Regions from separate parts of the Niameybacter sp. genome, predicted to be linked through region 1. Evidence: predicted binding sites of a transcription regulator. Region 1 holds the regulator's gene; each other region holds the start of a gene.
What was found. The regulator Rex, encoded in region 1, represses fermentation and respiration genes when NADH is low (regulators of the CRP and FNR family bind a similar motif). The targets are predictions, from matches to a motif close to ATTGTTAANTANTTAACAAT.

Region 1 (5,680 bases):
CAAGATGCTAAAATGGAAGTTGAAATACAAGAAATTAAGATGACAAAAGAAGGAAGCTTAGAAGTTGAAACATTAGAAGTGGTCAAAATGCGTAACAAAGAAATAGATGCAGGTGGCAAAGTGTACGAACAAGAATATCAGGTGACTTTAAAGTGGATTATGGAACTGATTTGTCAAGGAGATACGTATAAATTGAAGGACCGAAGCATAGAAGAAAGCCTTGTTTCTTACAAAGATAAAGATGGAAAATGGATTGCATATTAAATATTGAAAAAACCATTGCACTTTTTATAGAATTTGTTAGAATAGGGTTTGTATACATAGATACGCGTACCGAAAAGGTGCGGGTAAGGAGGAAAAAAGTGAGTTACAGTACAGCTGGAACAGATAAAGCTTCTTTAAGGGGAAGAGTGTTTAATGCAATTAGAGAAGCCATTTTAGATGGGAGCTATCAACCGGGAGATGTATTACGAGAAAGTAGTATAGCTAATGAACTAGGCGTAAGTAGGACACCTGTAAGAGAAGCCATTAGACAACTTGAACTTGAAGGACTAGTACACTCTATTCCAAACAAAGAAACCGTTGTAGCTGGTATTACGGATGAGGATGTAGAAGATATTTATCTTATTCGTTCAAGACTTGAAGGGTTAGCTGCTCGAAAAGCAGCAACTAAAATTACCGATGAAGACTTAAGACAAATGGAAGAAATTTTAGCTTTGACCGCTTTTTATGTTGAGAAAAATGAATTTAATCAACTTAAAGAGCTTGATCATAAATTCCATGACATTATTTATAATGCAACACGCAGTAAAACGCTTAACCATATCCTTTCTGATTTTCATCACTATGTGCAGAAGGCAAGAAAAGCTTCTATTTCTACACCAGGTAGAGCAAAAGAATCTTGGAAAGAGCATGAAGCCATCTACTTAGCGCTAAGAGATAAGGATGGAGAAACAGCAGAAAAGCTTATTGAGCAACACATTAAAAATGTAGAATACAATATGCATCTTAATATTGATTGATAAAGAATCCCCGTAATGCTTGTATAAGTGCACTACGGGGATTCTTGTATGCTCGAAGAGGCGCTATTTTACTATAAGTTTTAGACTTAAAGTAAGCTTTCAAGTTCTTCCGAAGTTGTTTCCCAGTTGCCATAGAGTGTAGCCACATCTGCTTCAGATTGAGCCTTTAGGTTAAGTACCTCGCGTGATTTATCTGGGTCTGTATAGATTTCTTCTAGACAAAGCTGTTCATCAAAAGTGATCACTTCAGTTTCTTTTGATTCAATCTGTGCTTCAATCTCTTTTAATGCAGCCTGCAGTTTTTTTATGCGATTTTGAAGTTCTTTTTGCTTTTGCCAGTCTTCTTTTGTAGAAGGCGTACTAGGCTTAGCATAAGCAGAAGAAGTAGAGAGGGTTATACTCACAGGGGCTTCCTTTTTCTTCTCCATAAAGTAGTCATAGTCACCTAGATACATGGTCATATGGTCATTTGCCATATCGAGTACTTTAGTAGCTGTCTGATTAATAAAATAACGGTCATGAGATACATAAAGAATGGTACCTTCATACTGGTTAAGTGCATTTTCAAGAACCTCTTTGGACATCATATCAAGGTGGTTAGTCGGCTCATCTAGGATGAGAAAATTGGCTTTAGAAAGCATGATTTTAGCGAGAGCTACACGGCCCTTTTCACCACCACTTAAAGCACGAATAGGCTTAAATACATCTTCACCTGTGAAAAGGAAGCTAGCTAACATATTACGAATTTCTGTATTTGTAAGATCAGGATAGGTATGTTGAATTTCTTCCATAATAGTAGCACTTAAGTCTAGAGTAGCATGCTCTTGGTCATAGTAACCAATATGTACGTTAGCACCTAGAGCGATAGTACCATTAGAGATATCCGAAGTCCCCATAATCATACGGAAGAGAGTTGTTTTACCGATACCATTTGGGCCTACAATAGCAACTTTTTCTCCGCGTTTGATGTCAAAGTCAATTCCACTAAAAAGTGTGCCATCTTCAAAAGATTTAGCAAGTGATTTGACTGTAAGGACATCATTTCCACTTGTAATACGTGGACTTAACACTAAGTTCATGGGTTTGTCATCAATCATAGGTAAGTCTATAATTTCTATTTTATCTAAAAGTTTTTCACGGCTTCTAGCACGTTTAATAGATTTTTCTCGATTAAACTGACGTAGCTTTGCAATGACAGCACGTTGTTTAGCTATTTCTTGTTGTTGCTTCTCATACTGATGCATAGCTGCTTCATAAACTTTTTCACTTTCAATAATAAAGTGACTGTAGTTCCCATTATAGACCATAGCGCGTCCAAACTCTAAGTGAATGACTTTAGTAACAACACGATCTAAGAAGTAGCGATCATGAGAGATAATAAGTACTGCCCCTTTGTAGCTTCTTAAGTAGTTTTCAAGCCACTCTGTAGCAGCAATATCTAAATGGTTAGTGGGCTCATCTAGAAGAAGTAAATCAGGTTCTTCTAAAAGAAGCTTAGCAAGTGCTACACGTGTTTTTTGTCCACCTGATAGCGTAGTGATAGGCTGATTGTAGATTTCTTCTTTTAGACCAAGCCCTTTAAGCACACCTTTTACTAAACTTTTATATTCATAGCCTTTTTTGTTTTCAAAAGTCATACGTAGTGCATCATAAGTGTGGGTAAGCTCCATGGAATGTGTTCTTGCAATTTCTTCTTCCATTTGATGTAGCTTTTCTTCTAAAGCAATGACTTCATCAAAAACATGCAAAAGCTCTTCGTAAACACTATGAGTAGAGTTAAATTGCATGTTTTGTTCTAAATAGCCAAGTGTTGCACCTTTGGCAAAGAAAAGGTCGCCGCCGTCGCAAGACAGTTCTCCTGTTAAAATTCTAAATAAAGTTGTTTTACCAGCCCCGTTATTTCCAACAAGGGCAACTTTTTCCGTATCTTCTATATGAAATGAAATATCTTTTAACACAACTTCTTCGTTAAAAGATTTACGTATACTATGGCAGTTAGCAATCATAAGTGAACCTCCTCGTTAATGTAGTTTCATATTAACAGAAAATCAGTAAAAATAAAAGTCAAGAATAGAAGGTGCAGATTGACAAAAAAAAAACTAAAATGCTATACTAGACTAATAGAAAGAGAAGGAGGTAAAGATGTGACTGAAGAGAGAAAAATTTCTATGGCAGTAATTCGTAGATTACCAAGATATTATAGAAATTTAGCAGAATTACTAGACAATGGTGTAACTAAAATATCTTCTAGAGAATTAAGTGAGAGAATGAAAGTTACAGCTTCTCAAATTAGACAGGATCTTAACAACTTCGGCGGTTTTGGACAGCAAGGATATGGATATAATGTAGAATATTTACACAAAGAAATAGGAAAAATACTAGGACTTGAAAAAACACATAGTATGATTATTGTAGGGGTAGGTAATTTAGGTCAGGCCCTTGCAAACTATACAACTTTTGCAAAACGTGGTTTTAATTTAATCGGATTATTTGATGTCAATCCAAGACTTGTAGGTATGAGTATTCGTGGCCTAGAAGTTATGGATATTGACCAGATGGAAGCGTTCGTAAAAGAACATAAAGTAGATATTGCCATTTTGACAATGCCTAAGACAAAAGTCAAAGAAACAGCTGAGAATTTGGCTAATTGGGGTGTAAGAGGACTTTGGAACTTCTCACCTGTAGATTTATTTGTACCAGATGGTGTACAAGTTGAGAACGTACATCTTTCACATTCATTAATGACGCTTGCGTATAAGATTAATGAAGGCGAAGAATAATTATGAGATTTTATTTAAATACTTCCAAGTAAGACGATAACATAGTCTTGCTTGGAAGTATTTTTGCTAAATAAAACTATTTAGGTAACTTTTACGTGACGATATATAAAGTACAGCAAGATAAAGAAAGAGAAAAAATGGTCAAAGGGGTTATAGATAAAAACTAGTATACGGTTAAGGTGTTGATAGCTAATGATTTGATCCAACAAAAGGAGAAAGAGCTTATAGGCTATTTAAAAGAGCAAGGCAATTTAACCTTTACTAGTACTTACATAATATAGTAGGCTATAAGCATATTGATAAATTGGATAAGAAGTTGGGGGATTCTAAAAAGTGATAGTAGGAATAGGGAATGATATAGTAGAAGTAGAACGTATTAAAAAAGTAGCTTTACGTACGCCAGCCTTTTTGGAGAAACTTTTGACAATAAATGAGAAAACACGTTTAGTAACTGGGGATAAGCTACAGTTTGAATCTATAGCAGGTGTATTTGCGGCTAAAGAAGCAGTGAGTAAGGCATTAGGTACGGGGTTTGTAAATTTTGAAGTAAAGGACATTGAAGTGACAAAGGATACAAAGGGAAAACCAGAGATTCAACTTCATGGAGGAGCCTTGATACTAGCGAGAGAGCTCGGGATTACGCACATACATCTTAGTATTTCACATACAAAAGATTATGCTACGGCTTTTGTGATTGCAGAAAAGGGGAATGTAGATGAAACTTGCAACAAAAAGTGAAATGAATCAGCTAGATCAAGAGGCACTAATCAAGTATCATATTCCAAGCCTGCTACTTATGGAACAAGCAGCGAGTAGGCTTTTTGAATACGTTGTGGCTCATCATAAAGGCAAACGCATCCTTATTCTATGCGGACCTGGAAATAATGGAGGAGATGGCTTAGCTCTAGCAAGACAACTTGTATGCTTAGGTGGTATGCAGGTGAGAATTGGCCTTGCAACAACTTTAGACAAGCTTTCAAAGGATGGAAAGTGCTATTATGCTATTTGTGAAAAGTTGGGGATACCTTGTGTGAACGTATTGATAGATAGGAAACAGCAAGAGGAACACATGGAATGGGCAGAGGTAATAGTAGATGGTATTTTTGGAACTGGACTTACAAGGAATGTAGAAGGGGACTTAGCGATGCTTCTTCAACAAGTTAACAAGGTAAATGCCTTTAAACTGAGCATTGATATGCCTTCAGGGATTGCATGTGATACAGGAGATGTATTAGGTGAAGCAATTAGGGCAGATTGCACCATCACTTTTCAAATGGGAAAGGTAGGGCAGTTTTTATATCCTGGCATGACTTATATAGGGGAGTTGAGAATTGTAGAAATTGGTATTCCAGGTCAGCTTGTAGAGGAAATGAGAGGAAAATACTGTGCTATTGATAAGACACTCGTGCAGAAGTTATTGCCTGATCGCCCAGTAAGGAGTAACAAAGGAAGTTATGGAAAAGTGTTAATGATAGGCGGACAAAAAGGGATGAGTGGAGCAATTTGTATGGCAAGCCTCGGAGCTATGCGTGTAGGGGCAGGAGTGGTAACTATAGCAGTACCTACAAGTTTGACAGATATAGTAGAACAAAAGGTGACAGAAGCTATGACGCTGCCTCTTCCAGAATGGCAGGGACACTTAGCAAAAGAGGCTGCAGAGGTGATACACGCTTGTATTAAAAACTACTCTGTAGTTAGTATAGGCCCAGGACTTGGTCGAGGAGAGGATTTGCAAAAGATCATGGAGGTTGTAGTACAAAGTGATAAACCACTTGTAATTGATGCAGATGGTCTACATGCTCTCAAGCCACATCTTGAAAAGCTAAAGCAGCGTACGGCTCCAGTTATTCTTACCCCACACGTAGGAGAAATGAGTGC
Region 2 (5,680 bases), on a different contig from region 1:
AGCATATCATTTCCCACCCTTATTCAACTTGTAGTTTGTTTTCAACTACCTATTATATACCTCTTAATTCAACTTTCAACTTATGTAAAATATTATTTAATATCGTTATTTTATATTTTCTAAATTAAATTATTTATTTCTTACAATTTTTCTTTATAATAGATACACAATTTGTTGTATTTTAAACCTAATTTCTATTTTGATTAAACACCTGTAAAACTTTGAATAATTTTTTTCATAAATTCTTCATAATTTTTTCTACTTATAAATTCATTTTATAACAAAAGGTCTATAAACCTAGCGTAAACTTGCTAGTTTCATAGACCTTCTGTTTATAGACATTTATAACTCTTCATCAGCTTATAGTCTCTTTAAGTGTTCTTAGTATTGAACGTCCAGGAGACAAAGTCCTTTAGACTTAGCCAATGTTGCATATTCTGGTTTAGTACAAGCCTCAAAGCTTGCTTTCATATCTTCTATAGTATTTTCTCCAAGTCCAACTTCAAGAAGCGCACCTATAATAAGTCTTGGCATATGCCATAAGAAATCATTGGCAGTCACATCAATAGTCACTACACCTTCTTTTTCTTCAATCTCAATCATATGGATTGTGCGCACTGTTGACTTGCCATTTGCTTTTAAGCTTGTAAAGCTTTGGAAATCATGGCTACATTCTAATACTTGTGCTGCTTCTTTCATAGCTTCTATATTTAAAGCATCGTCTTCATGATACGTATACTTTCTGTCAAATACATTTCTTACACGATTGTTGTTGATACGGTAACGATAAGTTTTAGACTTCACATTATATCTTGCGTGGAATCTTTCTCCTACTTCTTCTACTGATTTAACCACAATATCATCTGGTAAAAACTCATAGAGATAATCAAGAACCATTGTCTCACTAAGTTCACATTCTGTTTGGAAGTTTGCCACATAATTTTCTGCATGTACACCTACATCTGTACGCTCACATCCAATAAGTTGAATCTTTTCATGACTCATTTTAGAAAGAACTGCTTCGATTTTACCTTGTATGGTTAAATCATTGTCCTTTTGAGCCTGAAACCCTTTATATCTACTACCATCATATTGAATAACAAGTTTAATATTACGCATTTGCTTACCTTTAATCCTTCATTTATTTTATTTAGTAACGTTTGGCATAGCCACAGCGTTTACAAAGTTCCTCTACAGCTTGACGATTGGAAAAACCTTCATAAATCCTTGTAGCACGCGGACTTTTTAGAATCTCTTCAAGAGATGTTTCATAGATGTTGCCCAGTGGAATATTACCTTCACTATCTAAGCAACAAGGCACTACTGTACCATCTACTAAAATACCTAGTTGGTCACGTAACCCATAGCAAAACATTTGACCCGTATCATCTGCTTTATCTATGTCTGGCCAATCAAACTTTTCTGCCATGTTTAAGTATACATGGTCTTGAAGTTTAAAACTAGGTTTATGTTGAAGTGCTTCACTCAATTGCCCTTGTAAATGAAATGCTTCTTCTAATAAATGTAGAATAGGCATATTTAAAGCATTACTTGCCTTGAGTGTCTCACTATCTTTGTTCCAAAGTCGCATGGAACAAATAATACGTGGCGCTGCCTTATTTACAAATCGTGCAATCTGCTCTACATAAGCGCTTAAATCAACACCTTGGTCATTGGCTTCAAAACTATGCAAAGAGATATTCACTTGTCTTAAGCTCTTTGCCTCAATCAATACATCTTCTACTTCATGAAGGAGCGTTCCATTGGTAGTTAAGTTAACTTCAAGTCCTGCCTCGTAAGCTATTTCTAAAAACAGCCTTAAATCTTTATGCAACGTAGGTTCGCCCATCAAATGTAGATAGATGTAATCTGTATAAGGCTTAACTGCTTCTATAACCTTTTGAAACTGTTCACCGGATAAGATTTCTAGTTTTCTTTTTGTTTTAGGGCAAAAATTGCAACTAAGATTACAAATATTAGTAATTTCTATATATACTTTTTTAAATTGTTTCATTCTATACTCTCTTTTATATACTTTATTTTATAACTTCTGTGAAAATTGGTTCTAAAACTTATCCCCTCTTTTCAATTCCATTGTACTGGTCCTAACTTAATATTTCAAGCCGCTCTAAGTTTTCCTTTCTAAAACTTGATTTCTTTCGCTAGACTCCTAACAACATTTCTCACATCCTCCCTTAATATTTTACAAATAGACTATTCTATCTCCTCTTCTTGTATCCTATTGTCAATCCCCTTTGCTATTTAATTCACATTCTAAACTTATAAAAAATTTTATATTTCTAAATTTCTATGCATTACAAATAGATATTTTCATTAATGTACAATAAAATAGTCTATTTATTAATTTTATATTTAATTCAATCCATAATTATATGACATTTTCGTTGTTTCTCAAACAAATAACCTTTTTTTATTAGATATTTTATACATAAATATAATCTTCATACTAACTTGTTAAATAATTGACAATATTTTTTTCTAATGATATTATTAAACCGTAATAAAAAACTATAACATAATTCAATAAATTAAATTATTATTTTTTCATAAGGGAGGCTATTATTATGGCTACAGAAAAAAACGTTAAAGTAGAAGCACCTGTTGTAGATGCTCAAGCTATGGTAAATGAATTGGTAGAAAAAGCAGACAAAGCACTCGAAGCATACATGAAACTCGACCAAGCACAAATTGATGAGATTACAAAAGCAATGGCACTTGCTGGTCTTTCAGCACAAATGAAACTGGCTAAAATGGCAGTAGAAGAAACAGGTCGTGGTGTCTTTGAAGATAAAGTTACAAAAAATATTTTTGCAACAGAATATATCTATCACAGTATTAAACATGATAAAACTGTTGGTTTAATTGAGGATAATGAAGATGAAGGTTACTTAGAAATTGCTGAACCAGTAGGAATCGTATGTGGGGTTACACCTACAACTAATCCAACTTCAACAGCTATGTTTAAAGCTATTATTTGTGCTAAAACACGTAATCCTATTATCTTTGGATTCCACCCATCTGCCCAAAACTGTTCTCGTGAAGCAGCTATGATTGTTAGAGATGCTGCAATTGCTGCTGGTGCTCCTGAAAACTGTGTTCAATGGATTGACTATCCATCTATCGAAGCAACGACTGCACTTATGAATCATCCAAAAGTAGCTATGATTCTTGCAACAGGTGGTTCTGCAATGGTCCGCTCTGCATACTCAGCTGGTAAACCCGCACTTGGTGTAGGCCCTGGTAACGTTCCTGCTTTCATCGAAAAAACTGCTAACTTAGAACAATCTCTTACAGATCTTATGCTTTCAAAAGCTTTTGATAATGGTATGATTTGTGCTTCTGAACAAGCTGCTATCATCGAAGCGCCTGTATATGACAAAGCCGTAGCCTTTATGAAAAAATTCGGTTGTTACTTTGCAACCAAAGAAGAAATCAAAAAACTTGAACCATTTGTAATCAATCCTCAAAAACAAATGGTTAATCCAGATATCGTAGGTAAATTCCCTTATGAAATTGCTGCACTTGCTGGCATTACTATTCCAAAAGAAACTAAAGTTCTTTGCTGTGAAATTGATGGTATCGGTGCAGATTACCCACTTTCTAGAGAAAAACTTTCTCCAGTTCTTGCTATTGTTAAAGCAAAAGACGTAGAAGATGGTATAAGACTTGCTGAAGCTATGGTTGAACTTGGTGGTCTTGGACATACAGCTGTTATTCATTCAACTAACGAAGCACTTATTGCTGAATATGGTGAAAGACTTAAAGCTTGTCGTATTATTGTAAACTCTCCTTCTGCTTTTGGTGGCATTGGCGATGTTTATAACTCTATGATGCCATCACTTACACTTGGTTGTGGCTCTTACGGACGTAACTCTACTTCTTCAAACGTTACAGCAATGAACTTAATCAATAAGAAAAGGGTGGCAAAAAGACGCGTGAATATGCAATGGTTTAAAATCCCAGAAAAAATCTATTTTGAAGCAGGTTCTGTTCAATATTTATCAAAAATGCCAAACATCTCTCGTGCACTTATTGTAGCTGACCCAATGATGGTTAAACTTGGGTATGTAGACCGTGTAATCTACCAACTTAACAAAAACCCAAACAAAGTTTCTATTGAAATCTTCAGCGAAGTTGAACCCGATCCAGACCTTGAGACAGTAAGAAAAGGTGCTGAAGTGATGCGTTCCTTCCAACCAGACGTTATTATTGCCCTTGGTGGTGGTTCTGCAATGGATGCTGGTAAAGCCATGTGGTTATTCTATGAACATCCAGAAGCAGACTTCGTAGGTATGGCTCAAAAATTCTTAGATATTAGAAAACGTGTTTATAAGTTCCCTCATATGGGTAAAAATGCTAAATTCGTTGCAATCCCAACTACATCTGGTACAGGTTCAGAAGTTACATCCTTCGCTGTTATCTCTGATAAATCTAAGAATATGAAATACCCTCTTGCTGACTATGAATTAACACCAGACGTAGCAATCATCGATCCAGAATTTGTAATGAGTGTACCTGCTGGTCCTACAGCTGATACAGGTCTTGATGTTTTAACACATGCTATTGAAGCTTATGTTTCTGTACTTGCTTCAGATTTTACAGATGCTCTTGCTATGAAAGCTATCCAACTTGTATTTGACTACTTACCACGTTCATATAAATTGGGTGCTAATGACCCTGAAGCCCGTGAAAAAATGCACAATGCATCATGTATTGCTGGTATGGCCTTTACAAATGCATTCTTAGGTGTGAACCACTCACTTGCTCATAAACTTGGTGGCGAATTCCATATTGCACATGGTCGCGCAAATGCAATCCTTCTTCCACACGTTATTGGATACAATGGTGAAACAAATCCTACTAAATTTATGGCATTCCCTAAATACGGTAAGTTTACAGCACCAGAAAGATATGCTGACATTGCTAAAATGTTAGGACTTCCAGCTTCTACTCCAGAAGAAGGTGTTAAATCACTTGTTAAAGCTGTACGTGACTTAATGAAAGAGCTTAACATTCCTTATACCTTAAAAGAAATGGGTATTGATGAAAAAGTATATCTTGATGCCATCAAAGACCTTTCATATAAAGCTTTTGAAGATCAATGTACAACAGCTAACCCAAGACTTCCAAAAGTCCAAGAGTTAGAAGACCTTTACAAACAAGCTTACTACGGAAAATAATTTATTAATTTAATAGAGGCTACCACGAAATGCACGCTTAAAGTGCTATTTCATGGTAGCCTCTATTTCTTATCTTATTGTATTTCAAATAATGTCTTCCATTTCGTAATAAGAAAGTCAATTACTAGGTACATAGGTATCACAACCCAAAACGCCCTTATAACACCCACTTCTTCACCTATTCCATACATCACAAGTATACTTACAAAACTTATAACAATGGCAAGTAACACCCTCACAAAAAGTTCTTTACCTGTATTAAGTTTCATCTTTTTGATAAATAGCATAATACCTACCATTGTTAAAGTAAAACTAATGATTAAGTTTGTCTGTAACGTCTGATACCAGTAATCCGGTAAATAAGAAGGTAACGCGTCTAGCATTGCTTTATTTTCTCCTATCTTATTTACAAGATTAGACCAAAACTCAATATCTGACCACTGATTTGGAATCATATAGGCTGGTAACTGGAATGTAAA
Region 3 (5,680 bases), on a different contig from region 1:
CTTGCTGGACCTACTTCATGATTATAAAAAAGGCCAGCTATAGGTGTACGCCAGTCATAGACTAGCACTTGGTAAGTTTCATCGTTCATGGCATTATGATACCCAATATACACCTTCTCTTCACTTTCATCCTCTTCTTTAAAATCAAAACGTCCAAAGTAAGGTGCTGGTAGCATCTTCTGATAGTTCATGACTTTTTCAAGTTGATGCCTATACTGTGAAGTTTCAATAGCTTCCATATTCACATATTGGCTCATATCGATGGCTTGGTCAAACTCATCAATGGCATGCATACCCTCTTCCCACATTTCTTTACGAATGCCTAAAAGTGTAGCTTTTTGTTTATCTACACCTTCAAGCCCTTTGTGAATCTCTTGTTTTAAAAAATCTATAGTTTGCTTTAAGTAAGCTTTTTCTTGTTCTAAAATCACCGAATCCAACATATTTTATGTGCCTCAACTTCCTCTTCTACTTATCCTAAACCACTATCTTATGCTATTTTTCTTTATTGCACAAGTAGAATTTACAAGTTCCATTTACTTACTTATGTTATCCATTTATTCAAAAATAAGGGCCTTATCCATTACACTGGATAAGGCCCTTACCTACTCTATTTTATTGGTAGTATATAGATTCGTCAAAACTCTCTTCTGACTTAGCTACTACAACTGCCGTTGCTGCATCTCCCACTACATTTAATGCTGTAACAAGCATTTCAACTGGTCTGTTGATGGCAAGAATCAGTGAGTATGCCAATACTGCTGCATCATTTTGGTATCCCATACCTGTCAGTACAGTAAAGAGGATAATCGCCCCTGCCCCAGGCGCTGCTGGTGTACCCACTGATGCAATAAGTGCTAGAAGACCTATTGTAATAATACGTCCTGGTGTTATTTCATAACCTGCACTAGATGCAATAAAGATAGCTGCAATCACTTGCATGATGGCTGTCCCATTCATATTAATGGTCATTCCAAGTGGAAGAATGAAAGAGGCAACTTCTTCTTTTACCCCAAGCTCGTTTACTGTTGTTTGTGTATTCAGCGGAAGTGTAGATGCTGATGAAGAAGTAGAGAATCCAAAGAGTGCCACTTTAGCAATCTTTCTTACAAATGGAATGGGATTTAAGCGTGTTGCAAGAAGGATAAAGAGTGCATACCCTACCACTAAGAAAACAAGAAGTGCAACCGTTACAATCCCTACATAAGCAAGTGCTGGTTTTAAGTGTTCTACACCATAGATGGCAAATGTTCTTGTAATAAGTACAAAGATAGCAGCTGGGCCAAACTTTGTGATTACAAAACTTAAGAATACTGTAATCATTTTATTAAGTTCTTCTAAAAGTTTTTTCAAGAGCACAATTTCGCCTTCTAACTTATGAATAATAAGTCCTGTTACAACAGCTAAGAATACGATACTTAATACTTTTCCGTTTTGAGTGAAGGCACCTGTCACGTTATTAGGCACTGCATCTAAGATCACTAAGAGTGGATTTCTCCCTTCGCTTCCTACTTGAGCACTGATATTACTAATACTCACTTGGAAAACACCCGCTTGATGTGCGATGAATCCTATAACACCTGCAAATCCTAAGGCAAAAATCGAAGTTGCTAAAAATCCCATGACTGTTTTATAAGAAATACGTCCTAGCTTCTTTGTATCGGTAATGCGGCACATTGCAAGTGCAATAGATGTAAAGACCATTGGAATAATAACGAGTTGTAGTGCATTTACAAACAACTGCCCTAATATGTAAAAGATTCCTAAAGCTTCACTATTACTACTGATATCTTGGAATAGAACTAAGTTTAAAGTATTCCATACCCCTTCTTGTCCATTTCCTACTAGGTACTCTCTTAAAAAGATAAAAAGTGTTCCAGCAAGTAGACCACTTCCTAATGCAATCGCCATTTTAATAGCTAAGTTATTCACTTGATTTTTCGATTTTGTCATGATGCCCTCCTGTTAGTTAGTTTGCTAGGACACCAAAAAAAAAGACTCAATACCTCTTTAAGATATTAAGACATAAATACACCGTTCAATGTACGACTCCTTATTAGCCTCTCTGGACTATCTTAAAGGTATCCTATTAATATTGAATTATATAAGAACCCACTCATTATGTCAACAAACTCTCTCTATTTTTACAAATTTATCCTGATTACACATTTATTTCTTTATTTTGGTTTCTAAAGATAGAGGTTTAAAATCCGCTTATAAAATGTTAAAATAAAGTGTAATTTTGTGAAAGGAACAACTTATGGATACTACTATGAAAACAAAATATAAATTTGCTACTGCGATTAAAGCTTTAATGGTTACTCAATCCTTAGATAAAATCACTGTTAAAGACATTGTTGAACATTGTCAGCTGACGAGACAAACCTTTTATCGTCATTTCCAAGATAAATATGATTTAGTTAACTGGTACTTTGAAAAGTTGGTTCAACAATCCTTTAAACAAATGGGTATTCGTTATACGTTAAGAGAAGCCCTTATTGAGAAATTTAACTTCATTATAGATGAAAAGATTTTCTTCTTACAAGCCTTTAACTCTAACGACTATAACTCCCTTATCAATTACGACTATGAATGTATCTATAAATTTTATTCAGATATTATCAAAAGCAAGTTAGATTGTCAGGCCCTGGATACACAAACGGATTTTCTCCTTCAAATGTATTGTAGAGGCTCCATTGCCATGACGATAAACTGGATTAATCAGGATAGAGAACTGTCCCCAGACCAGTTAGCAGACTTACTGATTGAGGCACTTCCAATCAAACTCTCCTTACTTTTGTCTGATATACAATAGTACCCTTTGTATATCCTATTATTCTAGTGACATATGACTGTCTCTGTAACTTTTGTTACACTTGTCCAATTGTGTAACTTGTTTAAATCTTTTTATATTGTTATTATTTTGACATATTCTATATTTAAGGGAGAGATATATAAAATGGCAAATAGAATCGTATTAAATGAAATATCTTATCATGGTAAAGGTGCAATCTGTCACATTTCTGAAGAAGTAACCAAACGAGGCTTCCAAAAAGCTTTCCTTTGCTCTGACCCAGATCTTATCAAATTTGGTGTAACAGGTAAAGTTGTAAAAGTTTTAGAAGATGCAGGCCTTATCTACACAATGTACTCAGACATTAAAGCAAATCCTACTATTGAAAATGTACAAAATGGTGTAGAAGCTTACAAAGCTTCTGGCGCAGATTACATTATCGCTGTAGGTGGCGGGTCTGCTATGGATACAGCAAAAGCCATTGGGATCATCATCAATAACCCTGAGTTTAGTGATGTAAGAAGCCTTGAAGGTGTTGCACCAACTAAAAACCCATGTGTACCAATTATTGCTGTTCCAACAACAGCAGGTACAGCTGCAGAAGTAACAATCAACTACGTTATTACAGATGTAGAGAAAAACAGAAAATTTGTATGTGTAGATACACATGACATTCCAGCAATCGCTGTTGTAGATGCTGATATGATGTCTAGCATGCCTGCTGGCTTAACAGCTGCAACAGGTATGGATGCTTTAACACATGCTATTGAAGGTTATATCACACAAGGCGCATGGGAAATGTCAGACATGTTCCATATTAAAGCCATTGAACTTATTTCAGAATCTTTAAGAGGTGCTGTAGCAAATACAGATGAAGGCCGTGAAGGTATGGCTCTTGGTCAATATATTGCAGGTATGGGCTTCTCTAATGTTGGTCTTGGTATTGTTCACTCTATGGCTCACCCTCTTGGTGCACTCTACGATACACCTCATGGTGTAGCAAATGCGATTATCCTTCCAACAGTTATGGCTTATAACGCTGAAGCTACAGGAGAAAAATACAGAGACATCGCACGTGCTATGGGTGTAGAAAATGTAGATGCTATGGACCAAGCTACATACAGACAAGCTGCTATTGATGCTGTTAAAAAACTTTCAGAAGATGTAGGTATCCCAGCTACACTTACAGATATCGTAAAAGAAGCAGACATCACTTTCTTAGCTGAATCTGCTTACGCTGATGCTTGTAGACCTGGTAATCCAAAAGATACAAGTGTAGAGGATATTATTGCCCTTTACAAAGCTATGCTATAAAAAACAGAAGAGCTGCCAGCGTAGGCAGCTCTTTTATTTTACTCATTTTCAGGTTCATGTTCATTGTACTTAAATACTTTTACAATACGTGCCTTCAAGTGCTCTTCTTCTAGTGGCTCATAAACAATAATACTTATCGTCTCATCTACTAAACTAAACACCATGTGATGGAGTTCATGCTCATCTGGTAAGATTTTAAAGCTTTCATAGTCTTTCTTCTCTAATTCTCCCCAGCTAAGTGCCTTCACATCTTCCATACTATGAAGTTCTAACAAGGCCCTTTCAATGTCTAAGCGCTCATATAGCGTAAAGGTTGTATGTACTGTCTGTAAACATTCTTTCTCAAATTTAAACCCACTATAAATCGCTTGCCACTTTTCTTCTAAAGCCTTTTGTCTCGCTGCTTTTTCACTGTGTATGCGAAGGGCTGTATCATCCTTTTTAGCAAGTACCTTTTGAAGCTCTGGTGTAATGTCCTCTTTTTTTCTGGTGAAAATATCAATATAAGCAATTGCACTACGCATCTCTTCTTTGCTCATCATCAACATACCTTCATAGGTAATAATTTCCGTTTCTTTCATCTTCATTTCTTTGGCTGTACGTAGCTCGGTCATTTCTAGCTGTTGAAGCTGTGCTAGAATATCCTCTTCTTGGGATAAAGATAGTCCATCTTTTTGCTCATCCAGCTTACTTTGTAGATTTTTCTTTTCTGCTATAAGCTTCTCTATACGCCCTTTTGTTTCTTCTTGTTGTTGCTCTTCTCTTTCAATAACTCGCTTTTTAGCACTAATATCACCCTCTATCGCTAAGAGGCTTTGTAAAACTTGTTGGTAGTGTGCTTCATTTTGATATTGCTGTTTCATTAAGTCTTGGTAATTTTGTTCTAGCTTTTGTCTATTTCTAAGCGGTAGGAAACTTGGCAAATCTGATTCATCTATAGCCATTTGTCCACCTTCTTGACAGACGCTAAGGGTTATAAGCTGTGCAAATAATTCGCGTATTAATTTATTTTTTCCAAGTGGCAACTGGAGTGCACCAATACTTTGTTCTAGCCTCATGCGAAGAAGCTGTTGCGCTTGTGGTTGTTCTGTAGGGTAACCTTCTACTTCCTCATTTAGCATACTACTATGTACTTGAATATCACTTTCTGCATCTATATCTATCCGTTCAGCAGCTTGAATGTCAAAGGCTTCCTCTTCTAGGTTCTTCTCTGCTTCTTCCCCTTGTATACCTTCTGTAGATGCTTGTGTTTGTTGGGCTTGAAGTGCCTGTTGGATTTCTTTTTGGAAGTCTCTCATCTCATCTTCATAACACTTTTTAATCAAATCTGCTTTTTGAGAAGGGAGAAGCTCTTCTTTGATCCCATAAAGTTCAGCCGCCTGATCTATCATAAATACTGAAAGAGCATCTGCTGAAGCATCTGCATCTATAATACCTGATTTCAGACTTTGACTTTTCTGCTTTAAAACATTTTTAAGATGTTGCTCTAAGGCCTCTCGGTCTAGCATTTGCCATTGAAGCTTATTTTTTTCTATAAGTTCTTCTGTACTCTGTACTTCCGGTGCTTGGAAA
Region 4 (5,680 bases), on a different contig from region 1:
ATGCGTAATATAAAAGTGCCACGCTTCAAAAAAGCTTTATTGAAACAATACTACAACGCCATTGATGAAGGTGTTAAAAATAAACAAATTACCAAAGAAGAAGGAAAAATGCTTCGAATTGCTATTAAAGCAAAAGTAATGTCTTGGCTTACAACTAAATAAGTAAAAGAAAGATGACCCATGTAGGACGCCGTCATTAAGTTAAGACATTACCGTACTATAGGGTGTTGAAGGGATCAGGTACATAAAGTATCTGGTCCTTTTTAGTTAGGATGCTGCAAGAAGAAGTTAAGGTTCTATTGTGTATAGGGCACTTTAGGTCTGATAAGTGAATTCCAATAGGCTAGAGCAATAAAAGAAAGAGACAAGTATACTTAGAAAGTGAAAAAACTAGACGGTAATACATATTTAGGTTAATATAGAATGAGTTTGATATGAAAGAGGCTATGAAGGGGGACGGAAGACAAGATGATACGACTTATAAAAGATATGACCAAAGATAAGGAATTCTTTAAATTATTATTTACCATTGCGATACCGATTATGATTCAAAATCTTATTAGCTCATCATTGAATATGATAGATACACTAATGATAGGAAGATTGGGTGAAGGAGAAATTGCGGCAGTAGGACTCGCTAATCAAATTTTCTTGTTGATTATGGTAGGACTTACAGGGATTTGTGCAGGTGCAGGTGTTTTTATCTCTCAATATTGGGGTAAAAAAGATATAACGAATATTAAGCGTATGTTAGGGCTAGCACTTGGCGTAGGTGCAGTTTATGCTTTAGCCATTACATGGGTGGTACAAAGCTTCCCGACTCAAATGATAGGCTTCTTTAACAAAGAGCCTAGAATTTTAGAGCTTGGAACAAGCTACATTAAAATAGTATCTTTTAGTTATGTGCTCACAGCCATAACCTTTGCCTATAGCTATGGGTTAAGATGTATAGGACGTACAAAGCTACCCATGGCTGCAAGTGCAGTAGCAGTAGTTATCAATATTATCTTTAATGCCATTTTCATTTTTGGTTTTGGCATTGTAGAACCTATGGGTGTAGCAGGAGCAGCACTTGCTACATTACTTGCACGTATTGTAGAAACAGTCATCATTGTAGGGACTGTCTATGTGAGAAAGTATGAGTTAGCAGCAACACTTAAAGAACTTTTTAGTATACCAAAGGATTTGGTTACTAAAGCATCACAACTCATGTTAACCATTACTGTAAATGAGTTATGTTGGGGACTTGGAACAATTATCTATACAAAGGCTTATGGACATATTGGGTCTGCAGCAGTAACAAGTATTCAAATTGTAAATACGATTACCAACTTTTTCTTAGTTGTTATCTTTGCTATTGCAGCTGCAGTACTGACTATAGTAGGAAATGCCATTGGAGAAGGTGAGATAGAAAAGGCGAAGCTCTATGCCAAACGTATTATGATTTTATCTACCGGTCTTGGATTATTTATTGCGTTAAGTATAGCGGTAACGGCACCGCTTGTTGTAAGTTGCTTTAACGTAACACCAGAAGTGGCAAGTGTTACTATGAATATCCTACGTATTAATGCAGTTATCATCATTCCAAGAATTTATGCAGTGGTTATGATTGTAGGGATCTTTAGAGCAGGTGGGGATACAAAGTGCTCTCTTATTCTTGAGGCTTGTACTATGTGGGGAATAGGTGTACCCCTTTCTTTCTTAGGGGTATATGTCTTCAACTTACAATTAGAATTTGTCGTGATGATGTTGGTGATGGAAGAAGTCGTAAAATCAATCCTTTGTATGTGGCGCTTTAAGTCTAACAAATGGATTCATAATATGGTTGAACATTAAATAAAAAGTATAAAAGCATATAGAAATAAGGGATGTTACACTTGGTTGAAGTTGCGTAATATCCCTTATTTAGTATGTAAAAATAACATGGGCTAATATTGGTAGAAGGGTTGATTGGATTTGAAAGAAAGATTATAATGAATTCATAGTGTTTGTTAAAATTTAGACTATTCAGGGGTGAGTCTATGGAAGTCAAAGTATGTGTAGGTAGTGCTTGTTATGTAAAAGGATCTCATGAAGTGATAGAAGCACTTCAAGAATTTATTAAGATGTATCATCTAGAAAAGCAAGTTGTACTGAAGGCTGCATTTTGCCTAGGCCATTGTACAGAGGCTGTTTCAGTTGAAATTGATGGAACGGTTTATGGTGTACCTAAAGAGGGTGTAAAGGACTTTTTTGACCAACAAATCTATAGGAGCGTGAGACCATGCAAGTAATGAATTTTTCAAGTACAAATTGCAAAAATTGTTATAAATGTGTTAGAACATGTGCAGTTAAGGCGATTGAAGTCAAAGATGACCGAGCGCATATTATAACTGAAAGATGTGTAGCATGTGGACATTGTCTTGTTGTATGTCCTCAAAATGCAAGGGATGTCAAGTCTAGCCTAGAGCAAGTAAAGCATGCCCTTTTAGAAAAGAGAGAGGTAGTCGTGTCTCTAGCCCCTTCGTATCGTGCTTACTTTGAAGAAAGTGGTAAGGTTATAGCAGGTTTACGCATGCTTGGCTTTACACAAATAGAGGAGACTGCTGTAGGTGCAGAAGTCGTCTCTAAAGCTTATGAAACGTACATACAAGAAACCACGAGGCAAGAGCTTATTACAACGTGTTGTCCATCTACCGTTAGACTGATTGAGCGTTACTACTCCGACTTAATTCCAAACATGATGCCCATTGTATCCCCAATGGTTGCCCATGGGCGAATGATTAAAGAAGTTTCTAAGGAGGCCTATACCGTTTTTATTGGACCTTGCATCTCTAAAATATGTGAAGCCTTAAGTGAAGAAGTAGAAGGTGACATTGATGCGGTGCTTACCTTTGATGAAATCATCAACTACTTTCAAGAACAAGCTATAGACTATAAAAGTTTGGAGCCAGATGAACCTAATGTAGTAGGGACTTTAAGAGGAAGTAAGTACCCTGTCGTTGGGGGTGTCCTAAATGGAATTCGAGAAGTGATTGAACAAAAGCATTTAGAGGTACTACGTGTCCATGGCATGGAAAACTGCAAAGAGGTTTTAAACGACTTACGAGCAGGCAAGCTCAAAGACGTCTGTATTGAAATGAATATTTGTAGTGAAAGCTGCATCGCAGGACCTGGTGGACACAACCAAGAGGGCAGTGTCTTTACAAGGCTTAGTGCGATTCAAAAGTTTATGCGTAAGCCCTATATGGAAAAAGAAATGGTGAAATGCTATGATCCAAAAGTTTCTTTTGAACGTAACTTTAAGAACAAGCAAGTAGAAATTTATACTGCTACTAAAGAAGAAATCCGACAAGTCTTAGAAAGTATGGGAAAAAATGAAAAAAGTGATGAGTTAAACTGTGGTGCTTGTGGGTATGAGACCTGTAGGGATAAAGCTATTGCTGTTTTACATGGTATGTCTCAGATTGATATGTGCTTGCCTTATACCAGAAGTATAGCAGAGCGTCTAAGTAATGAAATTTTCTGCAATTCCCCTAACTGTATTTTAATCTTAGATAAACATTGTAAACTTATAGATATGAATCCAAGTGCCCAACAACGTTTGGGCTATAAAGGGGATCTGATGAAGGGTAAGAGCATGAGCATTATTATGGACAAAACACCTTTTGAGGTAGCCCTTAAAACGAAGACTTCTTCGCAAAAAGAGAAGGTAGAATTGCCTACCTACGATTTTATTGCTTATCGTCATATGATTTATTTAGAAAAGCAAAAAGCTCTTTTAGTCATTTTTACAGATATAACGGACGAAGAAAAACGTAAAAAAGAGGTACTTAGCTTGAAAGAAAGTACTTTGGACGTAACCCAGTCTATTATTGATAAGCAAATGCGAGTGGCTCAAGAAATTGCGAGCTTATTGGGTGAAACAACCGCCGAAACGAAAGTAGCCATTATGAAACTTAAGAAGGTATTAAGTGAGGAAGGTGACCGCTAGTGAGGTATTCAATTGATATAGGAAAGTATAGTATGAATAAATACCAAGAAGAACTTTGTGGTGACCATGTCGAAACCATTAAGACAAAAGAGGGGATGATTGTTGTCTTGTCTGATGGACTAGGAAGTGGCGTAAAGGCTAATATTTTGGCTACACTTACTTCTAAAATTGCCATCACCATGTTAAAGGAAGGGGCGAGCATTGAGGAGACCATTTCTACTATTGCCAATACACTTCCAGAGTGTCAGGTAAGAAAGTTGGCTTACTCTACCTTTACTATTGTAGAAATTAAAGAGACGGGAGAAGTCTATATGGTGGAATACGACAATCCACCTGTCTTTTATTACAGAAAAGGGGAGGCATTCCCTTTACGCAAGACAAAGCGTACGATTAATAATAAAGTGATTTATGAAAGTAATTTTAAGATGCGTGTAGGGGATACATTAGTCATGATTAGTGATGGTGTTGTCCATGCAGGCGTGGGCATGACGCTAAACTTAGGTTGGCAGTGGGAGCATATTGACCAGTATCTAAAAGACTTAGTGAGGATTGAGCAAGAAGCGCCTATGATTGCAAGAGATTTACTTGGTGTCTGTGAAAATTTATATGACTCAAGGCCTGGAGACGATACAACGGTTGTGGCAATTAAGCTTCAGGAAAGGACTTACTTAGATTTGTTTACAGGGCCACCTAAGAATAAGACTAGTGATCATGTTATGATAGAGAAGATTCAAGAAGCCCGTGGCAAAGTTATCTTATGTGGAGGTACAACAGCGAATATTGTAGCCCGTGAGATAGAAGAGACGATTACAATTGATTTGAAGAACTACAATGCCAAAGTGCCACCGATGGGGTACATGGAAGGGATTGATTTAGTGACGGAAGGACTTTTGACTTTGAATGCTACTAAAGAGATCCTTTCTAGATATTTAGAGGATAAAGAAAAAGGACTTAGCGTTGTGCGGATAGGTGGTTTAGATGGTGCATCTAGGCTGGCTAAGATGCTTGTAGAAGACAGTACCCACATTACATTTTGGGTAGGGCAAGCCATTAACCCAGCCCATCAAAATCCAGATTTTCCTGCTAACTTTAACTTGAAAAATACGGTAGTCAAAGATGTGGTCAACATACTTGTAGCCATTGGAAAGGAAGTTGAAGTCCATCAGATGTAAATCACCTTTTCATTTTGTTCTGCTTAGAAATATGCTAAGATGTTACATGGCACATCGAGAGATATAGCCCAAGAACGTAGAGAAAAAGGGCGTAAATAGCAGAGAAAGAAAGGGATAAACATGCATACACATTTACAGATAGATTGTGGGAAGTGTTTTGGTTTATGTTGTGTAGCTTTATATTTTTCAACGTCAGACGGGTTTCCAGAAGATAAAAAGGCAGGCGTGCCTTGTAGGAACCTGGAAGAGGGATTTCATTGTGCCATCCACCAAGAACTTGGAGCAAAAGGCTTAAAAGGGTGTATGGCTTATGATTGTTTTGGGGCAGGACAACAAGTAGCCCAAGTGACCTATCAAGGGGAAAGTTGGAAAGGGACGCCTCATGGAAAAGAAATGTATGAAGTCTTTTTGCAGATGCGTAAACTCCATGAAATGCTGTGGTACTTGACAGAAGGTATAGCACGGCTCAGTAGGCCTGAGCTTAAAAAGGAACTTGAGACTATGGTTAGCGAGACTTCAGCACTTACACAACTTT

Region 2: the regulator Rex is predicted to act here: its motif matches at 2,472-2,491, upstream of adhE (bifunctional acetaldehyde-CoA/alcohol dehydrogenase).
Region 3: the regulator Rex is predicted to act here: its motif matches at 2,912-2,931, upstream of fucO (lactaldehyde reductase).
Region 4: the regulator Rex is predicted to act here: its motif matches at 1,988-2,007, upstream of RRY75_RS05015 (NAD(P)H-dependent oxidoreductase subunit E).

What each region holds. Positions count from the first base shown of each region.
Region 1 covers NZ_JAVVQU010000017.1:35,782-41,461, forward strand. Annotated here, with positions in the region: gene RRY75_RS06495 (hypothetical protein) at 1-264, shown strand, start outside; gene RRY75_RS06500 (GntR family transcriptional regulator) at 363-1,022, shown strand; gene RRY75_RS06505 (ABC-F family ATP-binding cassette domain-containing protein) at 1,109-3,028, opposite strand; gene RRY75_RS06510 (redox-sensing transcriptional repressor Rex) at 3,167-3,802, shown strand; gene RRY75_RS06515 (holo-ACP synthase) at 4,136-4,540, shown strand; gene RRY75_RS06520 (NAD(P)H-hydrate dehydratase) at 4,518-5,680, shown strand, end outside.
Region 2 covers NZ_JAVVQU010000004.1:106,278-111,957, reverse strand. Annotated here, with positions in the region: gene truA (tRNA pseudouridine(38-40) synthase TruA) at 382-1,119, opposite strand; gene RRY75_RS02550 (radical SAM/SPASM domain-containing protein) at 1,151-2,014, opposite strand; gene adhE (bifunctional acetaldehyde-CoA/alcohol dehydrogenase) at 2,586-5,201, shown strand; gene RRY75_RS02540 (ABC transporter permease) at 5,276-5,680, opposite strand, start outside.
Region 3 covers NZ_JAVVQU010000008.1:26,593-32,272, reverse strand. Annotated here, with positions in the region: gene RRY75_RS03815 (HelD family protein) at 1-443, opposite strand, end outside; gene RRY75_RS03810 (dicarboxylate/amino acid:cation symporter) at 616-1,953, opposite strand; gene RRY75_RS03805 (TetR/AcrR family transcriptional regulator C-terminal domain-containing protein) at 2,273-2,815, shown strand; gene fucO (lactaldehyde reductase) at 2,960-4,108, shown strand; gene RRY75_RS03795 (hypothetical protein) at 4,147-5,680, opposite strand, start outside.
Region 4 covers NZ_JAVVQU010000012.1:12,914-18,593, reverse strand. Annotated here, with positions in the region: gene RRY75_RS05025 (hypothetical protein) at 1-162, shown strand, start outside; gene RRY75_RS05020 (MATE family efflux transporter) at 469-1,836, shown strand; gene RRY75_RS05015 (NAD(P)H-dependent oxidoreductase subunit E) at 2,022-2,273, shown strand; gene RRY75_RS05010 ([Fe-Fe] hydrogenase large subunit C-terminal domain-containing protein) at 2,264-3,973, shown strand; gene RRY75_RS05005 (SpoIIE family protein phosphatase) at 4,006-5,145, shown strand; gene RRY75_RS05000 (pentapeptide repeat-containing protein) at 5,266-5,680, shown strand, end outside.